DNA from 4 places in the Rhizobium tropici CIAT 899 genome. Region 3 is predicted to be linked to each of the others. Evidence: predicted binding sites of a transcription regulator. Region 3 holds the regulator's gene; each other region holds the start of a gene.
What was found. Region 3 encodes LexA, which represses DNA repair genes until DNA is damaged. Its sites were predicted from a motif close to TGTTCNNNNTGTGTTCNG; they were not measured.

Region 1 (3,143 bases), 290 kb from region 3:
CCCGCCGAATTGTCCGGTGGCGAGCAGCAGCGTGTCGCCATTGCCCGTGCGGTTGCCAACGCGCCGTTGGTGCTGCTGGCGGATGAGCCGACAGGCAATCTCGACCCGGCAACGGCGCATTACGTCTTCGATGCACTGGAGGCGCTGGTGCGCCAATCCGGTCTTGCGGCGCTGATCGCCACGCACAATCACGAACTCGCTGCCCGCATGGATCGCCGTGTTACATTGAGCGAAGGCAAGGTTGTGGAGGTCTGATCCCTTTACGGGATGATCAGGCCGCCGCGATAATCCAGTTCGTAAGCCCTGCGTTCGCTAACAACGATAGTTTCGTAGCCGCTGAAATGGTGGCAGTCGCCGATGTTTTCATCGATGTAAAGCCCATAGGCATGCTCGAACTCGAAGCCGCCGAGAAAGCGCCTTTCGTCAAGATGGAGCCGCAGCAGGGCCGCCTTGATCACCATGCCGGCGCGCGTTCCGTCGATCAGGTCGTGTTCGACGATATGGCCGAAATAGTTCATGGCCCATACCGGCTCGCCGTCATGCCATACGAGCTCTTGTCCGGCGAAGTCCGTGCCGCCGAAATAGCTGTCGAGATAGCGCCAGCGGCCGCTCGCATAGCCAATGTCATGCGAGCCGCTACGGCAGGATGGCAGCCTCTCGCCGTCACCGACATAGGTTTCGGTTTTGGCGACGACAATAAAATCGTTCAGCTCGGCAAGATCCGGCATGACCCTCTCCAATTTTGGTGAGCGGCCAAGATGCCATTCAATGTGAGATTTGTAAAGAACAAAAGGAGAACATTTGCTAGCGATGGCTGCTTTCGCAGGCCTTCTGGCCGATATCATCCTGCCAGTCCTGTATGCTGACGGTCTTGGCATCGGCCTTCAATATCTTGTCGTCCTTAGTCACCTTGCCGGTCAGAACGTTATAATCGCAGCTATAGCTGTTACCGGGTTCGAGGTTGTCACGAAAATCGTAGCTATAGCCGGCAACCAAAAATGCGCCGTTGCGATAGGCAAGCGTCAAAGTCTGATGCCATCGGTCGCGCCCGATCGCATCGTTCTGCGAGGTGACCGCGATTGAACCGTTCGGCAGTGCGGCGATCGATGGTTCCTGGCCGTAGATGCCGCCAGGCTCAGCGCGGCCCCATACCTTATCAGGGGCGGCGGCGGCAAGCTTGAGTAGCTCGTGCTCCTTGTCGCGGAGATAGATATAGATCCCGATCTCATAGTCGGCCTGATCATTCGGCGGCATCGTCACCAGTAACGCAAGGTCCGGCTTGCCGTCCTTATTCCAATCGCCGATCGCCGCATCGATTATGCGGTCGGAAGCAATGGTGTCTTCGGCGCGAGCCGCGATTGCGGTCAAAAGAAGAATGAGAGCGCAGCCAAGTGACTTCATCGTGATCCCCCGGTTTGCCTCTGCATAGCGCCCGGCCGCGCCGACGTCCATTGCAGGCTAAAAAGTCGCTTGATGAAATTTATTGATGCTTCTATTGACTCTCGAACAAAAATGGAACAAAAAGAAAACATAACGAGTAAGGAGCGCCTAAATGACCGACATTATTCGAGACGTTGCAGCATTCACTTCCATCGTCATGTTCGTCGCCAGCTTTTCCCTCATCATGATGGCGATGTAAGTTTTATCCCCCGTTTGCGCATGCTGTTCCCATATTTGATGGGGGCAACTTCTGGACTTTACGGTCCGCAATGCCGAAAATGCCGCTGATTCATTCAGGCGTGCGGAAGGGTATGAAATGGCGGATGCAGGTGGCAGCGGCGTGGCAGCGCCGGTTGGCGAAATGCCGGAATTTGTGCACCTCAGGGTTCATTCCGCCTATTCTCTGCTAGAGGGCGCATTGCCGCTCAAGAAGATATTGGCCAAGGCTGCCGGGGACAGTCAGCCGGCTATTGCGATCACCGATACCAACAATCTGTTCGTCGCCCTGGAATTCTCGCAGAAGGCGATGGATGAGGGGCTGCAGCCGATCATTGGCTGTCAGGTATCGATCGATATGGAGGATGGCGGCGAAAGCGAGAAGCGCGGGCCGCAGCAAGCTTTGGCGAAGATGCCATCCATCGTGCTGCTTGCCGCGACCGAGCGGGGATATGAGCGCCTCGTCGATCTCGTCAGCCGCGCCTATCTCGGCGGCGAGGGCAACAACGCCGTTCACATCACAGCCTCATGGCTTGATGAGATCGGTACGGGAGGGTTGATCGCGCTCACCGGTTCGCTCACCGGCCCGGTCGATATGGCTTTGAAAGAAGAGCACGCCGCACAGGCGCTCTCCCGGTTGTTGAGGCTGAAGCAGCTGTTCGATGACAGGCTCTATGTCGAATTGCAGCGCCACGGCACCTATGATCGTCGTCACGAGCAGAAGATGATCAAGCTGGCTTACGAGCACGAGATCCCGCTCGTTGCCACCAACGAAGCCTTTTTCCCGACGCGGGACGATTACGATGCGCATGACGCCTTGATGGCAGTGGCCCACAATGCCATCGTCTCGGACGATACGCGATTTCGCCTCACGCCGGATCACTATCTGAAGAGCCGCGCAGACATGGCAAAGCTTTTCGCCAACTTGCCGGAAGCGCTTGAGAACACGGTCGAGATCGCTCGTCGCTGCTCCTTCGTGTTGAAGACCCGCTCGCCGATCCTGCCGCGCTTTACCGGGGCGACTGACGACCCTGAAGAGGCTGGACGCGCCGAGGCGGCCGAGCTGCGCGCTCAGGCGGTTGAGGGCCTCGAGCAGCGCATAACCTCGCTTGGCATGGCACCGGGTTACGAGGAGAAGGATTATCGCGATCGGCTGGAATTCGAACTGAGCGTCATCGAGCGCATGAAGTTTCCCGGCTACTTTCTGATCGTTGCCGACTTCATCAAATGGGCCAAGCGCCACGATATCCCCGTCGGCCCCGGCCGCGGTTCCGGTGCGGGTTCGCTGGTCGCCTACGCCCTGACCATCACCGACGTCGATCCGTTGCGCTTCTCGCTGCTGTTCGAGCGCTTCCTCAACCCGGAACGCGTCTCCATGCCGGACTTCGATATCGACTTCTGTCAGGACCGGCGTGAAGAGGTGATCCGTTACGTGCAAGCCAAATACGGCCGCGAGCAGGTGGCGCAGATCATCACCTTCGGTTCTC
Region 2 (3,143 bases), 800 kb from region 3:
GATCTTTCCGAGGCTGCATTGAAGCGCGCCGCCGATGCGGTGCGCGCGGTGACATCGGGCTATGCCGGCTCCTACGCGGCCGCGCCCCAGCGCACCAACAAGGTGCTCTATGGCGACGAGAACCCGATCGGCACGCCGAGCTTCGAGGAGAAGGCAAAGCTCCTGCAGCGGATCGACAGCTATCTGCGCGACAAGGACGCCAAGGTCCGCCAGGTGACGGCATCCATCGCCGCAAGCTGGCAGGTGGTCGACATTCTGCGCGCTGACGGTCATCGCGTTCGCGATGTGAGGCCGATGACGCGTGTCAATATCTCCGTGATCGTGGGTGACGGCGACCGGCAGGAATCCGGCTCCTTCGGCACCGGCGGCCGGATCGGCTTCGGAGATTTCGTCACAGAAGACAATTGGCACCACGGCGCCGACGAGGCCTTGCGTCAGGCGCTTGTCAATCTGGAGGCGAGCGAGGCGCCTGCCGGTACGATGGACGTCGTGCTCGGCTCCGGCTGGCCGGGCGTCATGCTGCACGAAGCCGTCGGGCATGGGCTCGAAGGCGACTTCAACCGCAAGAAGACATCGGCCTTCGCCGGCCTGCTTGGCCAGATGGTGGCCGCTCCCGGCGTCACCGTCGTCGATGACGGCACGATCGAGAACCGCCGTGGCTCGATTACGGTCGACGACGAAGGCACGCCTTCGGCCTATAATGTCCTCATCGAGAACGGCAAGCTGGTCGGCTACATGCAGGACCGGCAGAATGCCCGGCTGATGGGCATGAAGGCGACCGGCAACGGCCGCCGCCAGGGCTATGCCCATACGCCGATGCCGCGCATGACCAACACCTATATGCTCGGCGGCGACAAGACGCCGGAAGAAATCATCGCCTCGGTGAAGAAGGGCATCTATGCCGTCTCCTTCGGCGGCGGTCAGGTGGATATCACCTCAGGCAAATTCGTCTTCGGCTGCACCGAAGCCTATCTCATCGAGGACGGCAAGGTCGGCGCGCCGATCAAAGGTGCAATGCTGATCGGCAATGGGCCGGATGCGATGAAGCGCGTTTCGATGATCGGCAACGACATGAAGCTCGATACCGGCATCGGCAATTGCGGCAAGGCAGGGCAATGGGTTCCGGTCGGCGTCGGCCAGCCGCATCTGAGGATGGACCAGATCACGGTGGGCGGCACCAAGACCTAATCGTTCTTGAGGCGCTTATCACGCCTCGGGACGAAAACGCCATTTGCGCTCCACCGCAGCCGTCAAGTCCAGGCCGTTGCGATGCGCGAATAAGAGAATGTGGCCGAGCACATCGGCCGTTTCGTCGGCAAGTGCGGTTGCCAGTTCCGCATCGCTCATGCCCTTGCGCCGTCCACGGCCGGTGACCTTGTTCCAGATCTGGATCAGCTCGCCCATCTCCTCCTGAAGTTTCAGCACGAACCAATCGTCGTCACGCTCCATGCCGTTATCGGCGGCGTAGCGTGCCGAAGCCATTTCGAATTGCTCCATCAGTTCTTTCAGCATCGAAATCGTTCCCTTTATGTTCTAGATATCAATGAACGATTCCCGCCAAAAAGTCGAGCCGGCGGAGATCGCTCCGCCGGCTCGCGTTTATCCAATTCAAGATTATGCTCAGCCCTTGCTTGGTAGCAGCATGCAATCGAAGTCCTTCCGCTTCAAAGCGGAGCAAGCCGAACTCGCATCGTCACGGCTTGCAAAGCCGGTGAAGCGGGCGCGATAGACCGTGCTGGCACCCTTGCCGACGGCCTCGGTATAGGGCGAGGCATTGGCGAGCGCATTGCCGGCCTTGGACTTCGCTTCCGAGAGAAGATCCTTTGCAGCCTGGGCGGTCGGCGTCGCGGCGATCTGCACCTGCCAGCTTCCGGATACGACCGGCTTGCTGGCGGTTGCCGTCTGCTTGTTATCGACCAGGATCTCGTCCATCGCAGCCGGGCGATCCATGGGCACGGTGACGTTCGAGGCGGCAGCGAATGCCATCGGAACGACCTCCGCGCGTTTGCGCGGGGTGGCTGCGGTGGTCTGCGTATCGACATCCACGGCAACATCGTCCGATGCAGACGCCACTTCGACCTGCTTGGCCATCTTGCCACCGCCGACGCTCGCCATCAGGCGCGATGTCGCGGCGGGGGCTGCCTTGGGCACATAGCGGTCCAGCAGCGACGCCATCATCGCATCGCGGCCACGCGCGGTAGCGCCGCCCATGACGACGCCGATCACGCGGCGATTGCCCTGGCGCACGGCGCTGACGAGGTTGAAGCCGGAGGCATTGGTATAGCCGGTCTTGATACCGTCCATGCCTTCATAGCGATACATCAGATTGTTATGGCCGCGCACGTAATGGCCGCGGTAGTTAAAGCTCGTCTGCGAGAAGAGCCGGTATTCCTGGGGATAGTTGTTGATGAGCGCGACGGCAAGCGTCGACATATCTCGCGCTGTCGTCCACTGCTGCATGTTCGGAAGGCCCGAGGCATTCAGGAAGGTGGTGCGGCGCATGCCGAGTTCGCGCGCCTTCTGCGTCATCATCCGCGCAAAGCCGCTTTCGCTGCCGCCAAGCGCTTCCGCCATGGCGGTGGCGGCATCGTTGGCAGACTTGATGATCATGCCATCGACGGCTTCGCGGACGGTCACCGTACCACCGGGCTTGAGACCCAACTTGGTGGGCGGCTTGGCAGAGGCGAAACGCGAAACCGGGATCCTGGTATTCCAGCTCAGCTTGCCGCGATGGATCGCCTCGAAGGTCATGTACAGCGTCATCATCTTGGTCAGCGATGCCGGATGGTTGAGGTCATCCGCATTGCTGGATGCCAGCACGTTGCCGGTCTTTGCATCCATGATGAAATAGGCGCTGCCAGCGAAGCTCGCCACGGGAGCGCTCAACAGCAAGACGGCCGCAGACAAAGCCATCAGAAGTCGTTTCATAATTGTCCCCAACCGAAAGAATGCCGACACACCGCATCAATCCCTGTATGATTTTGCGACAAAAAGCCTGATACCGGTGCGATATTGAGGCAACAGCCTCGATAGTTCTCCAATTTTGCCTTTCCTGGTAAAATAAGCATTAACGCATTGGAAATTATGACAAAGATTCAGTAAGGTTTAACGGGGATGCGCTACAGCGTTGACATTGGTCAACC
Region 3 (3,143 bases):
CTATTTCTTCAGCCTGTTTCCCGGTGTCGTGCAGGCCTGGCCGACGAAGAAGTTCGCAGCCTTCGGCGCGCTTCTAACGGTAACTGCCTATTACCTGATTTCCGGATTCGGCGTCTCCGCCGAACGCGCCTTCATCATGATGGCGATCATGCTGGTGGCCGTGCTTTTCGACAGGCCATCCATCAGCTTGCGCAATGTGGCGCTCTCAGCCATCGTCATCCTAGTCTTGTCACCGTCGCAGGTACTCGGTCCCAGTTTCCAGATGTCTTATGCCGCTACGCTGGCGCTGGTATCAGGCTATTCGCTCTGGAAGCGACGGCGGCATCGCGAAAACATCCTGCCGCGCATCCGTCTGTTAAGTCCGCTACTGTTCGTCACACGCTTCTTTGGAGGCGTGATGTCGACCTCGTTCATCGGCGGTGCGTCGACAGCCATTTTCTCGATCGAGCATTTTCACCGGTTGGCGACATATGGACTTGCTGCCAACCTTGCGGCCATGCCCGTCGTCTCTTTCATCGTCATGCCCTTCGGCATGATGGCGATGCTGCTGATGCCTTTCGGAATCGATGGACCATTCTGGAAAGTCACCGGTGAGGGACTGGAGCTTGTGATCGTCATCGCGAAAACGGTGGCGGGATGGGGAGGCGATATCACCTTCGGCCGCCAACCCGGCTGGCTGATGCCGACTTTCATCGCCGGATTCCTGATCATGAGCATGTTGCGGACCCGGCTTCGCCATCTGGGCCTGTTGCTGCTGCTGTCATCTGTCGGGGTGGCCGCGTTCGGCTCTGGTGTGCCGAAGCCGGATCTGATGATCTCGGAAGATGGCATTCTGGTTGCCTTGCGCCAGGACGATATCCTCGCCACCAATCGCGAGAGACCGCAGGCCTTCATCTTCGAGCAATGGCAGAAAGCGCTCGTCGCGGCCGAACATCAACCGCCGACCATGCTTCCGACCGATAGCCGGCTTCCGCAGATCAGTAAGACGGATCGGCATAAGCGATTAAGCAACGAAGAGCAGAAGGCGGTCCGCACCGCAATGGAAGAAGCTTTAGACCGCACCATGCAAGGCAGCTTTGCTTGTCAAAAGGGAGCATGGTGTGTGGCCGTGCTCGAAAACGGCGCCATACTGGTCACCATCGAGAACGCAGCCTATCTGCCCGCGGCTTGCGACACCGGGAGCATTGTTGTGACGCCAATCCGGCTGCGGCTGGACCATTGCCGTTCCGGAGCAACGCTCATAACCGGCGCGACATTGCGCAAAACCGGCTCCATCGAAATGGTGCTTACCTCAGACAAGCCCATTACATCAGCCGCATTCAACAACCCGCAGCGCCCATGGACCAGGCATCGAACCTATGATTGGCGCACCGGCAAATTCGACGCGCCAATTGCAAAGGCACCACCAGTCCTAGACAATTCACCGGTCAGTGATAGCGACGAATAAGGCCAACGAGCTTGCCCTGAACCTTGACGCGATCCGGCCCGAAGATGCGGGTTTCATAGGCTGGGTTCGCGGCTTCCAGCGCGATGGAGGCACCCTTGCGACGGAAGCGCTTCAAGGTAGCTTCTTCATCGTCGACGAGTGCAACGACGATATCGCCGGGATTGGCCGTGGTCGAATTGCGGATAATGACCGTATCGCCGTCGAAAATTCCGGCGTCGATCATCGAATCCCCTCGAACTTCAAGCGCATAATGTTCGCCGGAGCCGAGCATGTCCGCGGGAACGGTAATGTCGTGCGTATTGTTCTGGATGGCCGAGATCGGAACGCCGGCTGCGATGCGACCCATCACCGGCACGGACGCCGAGCCATTATGATCGTCATTTGCCACCTTCGACGGAGCGGGCGGGGCAACGGGCTGCGGCTTGCCGAGGCTGCCTTCGATGACGCTCGGTGAAAAGCCGCGACGCGGCTGAAGGCTGGGATTATAGGCATCCGGGAGCTTGATGACTTCAAGGGCCCTGGCCCTGTTCGGCAGCCGGCGGATAAAGCCGCGCTCCTCCAGCGCCGTGATCAGACGATGGATACCGGATTTGGATGCCAAATCCAGTGCATCCTTCATCTCGTCGAAGGACGGCGGAACACCGGATTCCTTCATGCGTTCGTGAATGAAGAGAAGCAGTTCCTGCTGCTTGCGCGTCAACATCGTCTTGGTACCCCAGAATCAAGAAAAGCCGTGAAACAAATCCAGAACGGACACTATATGTTCCATATGTGTTCCGCAAGTGCTTAAATTTCGGTAAAGCCTTGTAGTGTCAGTTAAATAATTACGACTTGCGAATGGATCGGCTTAGGATGTTGAGACGCTATATAGGCTACAACTATTTGAAAAATATAGGAAATGTCGCCATTTCCGTTATCAGGTTTTACTGCTCGGTCGACGTATTCAGGAAGCGGATCCATATTGGACGTCATTGCTCACGCGCGCTGGGGGTGAGAATCAGCAATCACGTTTGCGAGATTGCTTTCGGTCCTGCCCCTATGCGTTGAGTGTTCCATGCTCCTATCTTGAATTGCGCGGGGGATGGGCGCAAATCTGCTGCCACAGGCAAACAGGAGGAACCATGATTTCGTCACCGCATCCGCTGGATCATCTCGTGCTGCCAACCGTCGATATCGCTCTGGCGCGCGAACGCCTCGGCAAGCTCGGTTTCACGGTGGCTTCGGATGCGCTGCATCCCTTTGGCACGCAGAACGCCTGCGTCTTTCTTGCCGATAAAACCTATCTGGAGCCTTTGGGCGTGGCATCTCCGGAGCAGTGCGAGAAGAGCATCGTGGATGGCAATGTTTTCGTCGCGCGCGATCAGGCTTATCGTTTCCGGGTGGGGGAAGATGGTTTTTCGGCCGTGGTGTTTGGCACGGATGATGCGATGGCGGATGACGAGCGCTTCAACGAGGCGGCGATTTCCGCCGGGCGAATGCTGGACTTCTCCCGTCCGATGAAGATGCCGGACGGAACGGAAACCACGGCCGGCTTTCGTCTCGCCTTTGCCGCTGATCTGCGTGCGCCGGATTTTCTCGCCTTCTGCTGTCAGCGCATCAATCCGCTGCCGGCTGATCGCAGCGTGCTTGAGCGTCACGAGAACTGCGTGACCGGCATTGCGCGGGTAGCGCTTTGCGCGCTGCAACCGGCCGTCTA
Region 4 (3,143 bases), 1.9 Mb from region 3:
GAGATCAGAAAAGAGGGTGGCGATGAGATCAGCATGCTGGGCAGGCGTGATGCGCCGATAGTCGGGAAGCGCACAGGCCTCCCACAATTTCTCAACCCGAGCCGGGTTGCTGGCAAGATCGACTATCTCCAGATCGCGTGACAGATATTCCAATGCCTGCTGGTCTACCGCAGGCAGCGCGCGCGTCAAGCCCTGCACGCGAGGCGCGTCTTCCAAACTTGCACGCAACGCCGCGATCGAAGCGAAATCCAGTTCTTTGGTGCGCCATTGCAGCACCTTGACCATGTCGAATTCGTGTCCCTCGATCCGGCGCACGAGTTCGTCGTCGAAAGGATCGACCTGTCCCGTCACCCCGAAGGTGCCGTCCTTGAGATGGCGGCCGGCGCGCCCTGCGATCTGACCGAGCTCTCCCGGATTGAGATTGCGGAACTGATAGCCGTCGAACTTGCGGTCCTGCGCAAAGGCGACATGATCCACATCGAGGTTAAGCCCCATGCCGATCGCATCGGTCGCAACCAGATATTCGACATCGCCGGCCTGATAGAGAGCCACCTGCGCATTGCGGGTACGCGGGCTGAGCGCCCCGAGAACGACCGCCGCGCCACCGCGCTGGCGACGAATGAGTTCTGCGATCGCATAAACCTCGTCGGCGGAAAAGGCGACAATGGCCGTGCGCTGCGGCAGCCGCGTGATCTTCTTCTGCCCGGCGTAGAAAAGATGCGATAGCCTCGGCCGTTCGAGGACGGTAATGCCAGGCAGAAGTTGTTCAAGGATCGGCCGCATCGTGCCGGCGCCGAGCAGCAGGGTTTCATCGCGGCCGCGCAGATGCAGAAGGCGGTCGGTAAAAATATGTCCGCGCTCCAGATCGCCGGCAAGCTGCACTTCGTCGATCGCGACGAAGGAGGCGCGCGTCTCACGCGGCATGGCCTCCACCGTGCAGACCGAATAGCGAGCATTGGGCGGCGATATCTTTTCCTCGCCGGTCACCAGCGCGACATTGTGCGCGCCGACCTTCTCGACGACGCGCGTATACACCTCACGGGCAAGCAGCCGCAGCGGCAGGCCGATCACGCCGCTGCCGTGTGCCACCATGCGCTCGATGGCATAATGGGTCTTGCCGGTATTGGTCGGTCCGAGCACTGCGGTCACGCCGCGTCCGCTCAGGATCATGGGCTGCGAAGTCTGAGTCATAGGTCCGTGCATAGGCGAGAAACAGCCGTCTTCCGATCAGCCAGTTCCTCCTGGAGGAAACGAACAGATGACGACCATATGTGACAAAGGCAAGACCCGAATGAAAAAACAGATGCGGCAACATTCGATTTCATATTTGAGCGCCTCAACCATAAGCTACATTTACGCTGCATCCCATGCGAGTCCCGGCGATTCCGGAACAGCCTGAGAACGAATCGGAGACGAATCGCTGACTCCGCCATGTTCCTTATTTGTTCACGACTACATATGGATTTCAATGAAAAGATTCCCACCAAATGCTGAATCTCGTTTACAAGGCTTTCCGCAGGAAAAAGGAGTCAAGCGGAGAATCCTCAGCCAGCGAAATTTCGCGCCGCTCCATCGTTAACAATCTGTAAATAATAAAGTTTCGCATGAATTAGCGGACGGCACCAATATCCAGGCCAAAGCCGGAACGAATCGGCGACGAATCGCAGATTCCAAGCGATTCTGTTTCTGTTCTCCACAATATCTAGCATTTTCCCGGCAAGGCCATACCGGACTCTGAATGGTTGAGATGCGAATCCGAGCCGAATCTGCGATTGCGGTTCGTCTTTTGACGAGCGCAGCTATAATGAATCGACAAATGCACGCAAAAGGTGCAGTCGTTAACACAACGATCAAAGCCGGAACGAATCGGTGACGAATCGCGGATAGCAGCAGGTATCGCATTTGTTCACGGCTACATGTTGTATTTCGCCGGAGCAGCATCGCGACATAGAGGTCAGCTTCAATGGCAATGCTGTTGCGGAGGTCGCTGCGAATTAACGAATCCGCCCGCGAACACACCACCTGGACGATATTTGCCGGCGGCAGCATGCTTGTATTCGGCATGTCGGCAAACGCCAGCCGTTAACCAAGGTTCAAATGCAGAACGAATCGCCGACGAATCACGGACATCCGGCCTTTCTCGTTTCGTTCACCACAACCCATTGTATTTTAATGGTATTTTAACCATACAAACGAATTTGCCGCCGCGCTTGTAACCGTCACCCGATGCGATCCCATTTAAGGGGTCGCTAAGCATCCCAACTGCTGCGCGCGTGCATTTTTATTTCTTAGCCGGAACAATTGCCGCGCATGCAAGTTTCTATGAACAGAATTGAGGAATTCGTCCATTCACTGGAACAGTTTCGAGTGGGAAAGCTGGAAGGTTAGCGCCATATCGAACAGCGATAATGGCGGGATATTCGAGCCGGACGGACATGGAGGAGACATATCATGCTTGGTACGGTATTGCTTGTCATACTGATTCTGCTGCTGGTTGGCGCACTTCCCAGCTGGGGTTACAGCCGGTCATGGGGGTATGGCCCGTCGGGTGGTCTCGGGCTTGTTCTCGTCATTGTCCTCATTCTGTTATTAATGGGGCGCATCTGATCCGCAGACATTGTTCAAACCTCGCAACATCAGGGAGCTAACACCATGAAGAAGATTATCTTCGCGATCGCCCTCGTCGGCGCATTGGCGTCGTGCACGGCAACGGAAAAAGGTACGGCGATCGGCGCCGGTACCGGCGCACTGATCGGTGGCGTTGCCACCCATAGCTGGGGCGGCGCCGCTGTCGGCGCGGTCGCTGGCGGCGTAGTCGGCAACCTCATCGGACGTTCGGAAGAGCGTCGCGGCTACTGCATCTATCGCGACCGCTATGGTCACCGTTATGAGGCTCGCTGCCGCTAAGGCATTGCCTGACCGGCCGCCACCGGCGGCCGGTCAGGATGCGCTCTTGGAACAAATTCGGGGAGCGGCAGTTCCCTCAACAAAATCTTCTTTCCGCGCCGTCAGTCACGGCGAGTTGGCAGTGTTTTGAGAAAGGAACGGCATCATGGCCGCAATCATCGCAAGCATTGCAGCACTCGTGCTTACCGGCACCACTTTTTACGCGCTCGTAAGCGCGGCGAGAGCTCGAGATAGGG

Region 1: dnaE (DNA polymerase III subunit alpha) is a predicted target of LexA. The motif match lies at 1,503-1,520, and genes of this name have one in related genera.
Region 2: RTCIAT899_RS04495 (nucleoside triphosphate pyrophosphohydrolase family protein) is a predicted target of LexA. The motif match lies at 1,519-1,536, and genes of this name have one in related genera.
Region 4: RTCIAT899_RS17865 (helicase-related protein) is a predicted target of LexA. The motif match lies at 1,433-1,450, and genes of this name have one in related genera.

What each region holds. Positions count from the first base shown of each region.
Region 1 covers NC_020059.1:1,437,087-1,440,229, forward strand. The annotation lists gene RTCIAT899_RS06950 (ABC transporter ATP-binding protein) at 1-255, shown strand, start outside; gene RTCIAT899_RS06955 (DUF5680 domain-containing protein) at 261-728, opposite strand; gene RTCIAT899_RS06960 (hypothetical protein) at 805-1,401, opposite strand; gene dnaE (DNA polymerase III subunit alpha) at 1,757-3,143, shown strand, end outside.
Region 2 covers NC_020059.1:934,370-937,512, reverse strand. The annotation lists gene tldD (metalloprotease TldD) at 1-1,188, shown strand, start outside; gene RTCIAT899_RS04495 (nucleoside triphosphate pyrophosphohydrolase family protein) at 1,207-1,512, opposite strand; gene RTCIAT899_RS04490 (D-alanyl-D-alanine carboxypeptidase family protein) at 1,621-2,928, opposite strand.
Region 3 covers NC_020059.1:1,730,863-1,734,005, forward strand. The annotation lists gene RTCIAT899_RS08480 (ComEC/Rec2 family competence protein) at 1-1,447, shown strand, start outside; gene lexA (transcriptional repressor LexA) at 1,428-2,150, opposite strand; gene RTCIAT899_RS08490 (VOC family protein) at 2,569-3,143, shown strand, end outside.
Region 4 covers NC_020059.1:3,657,326-3,660,468, forward strand. The annotation lists gene RTCIAT899_RS17865 (helicase-related protein) at 1-1,191, opposite strand, end outside; gene RTCIAT899_RS31975 (DUF3309 family protein) at 2,452-2,607, shown strand; gene RTCIAT899_RS17870 (YMGG-like glycine zipper-containing protein) at 2,653-2,907, shown strand.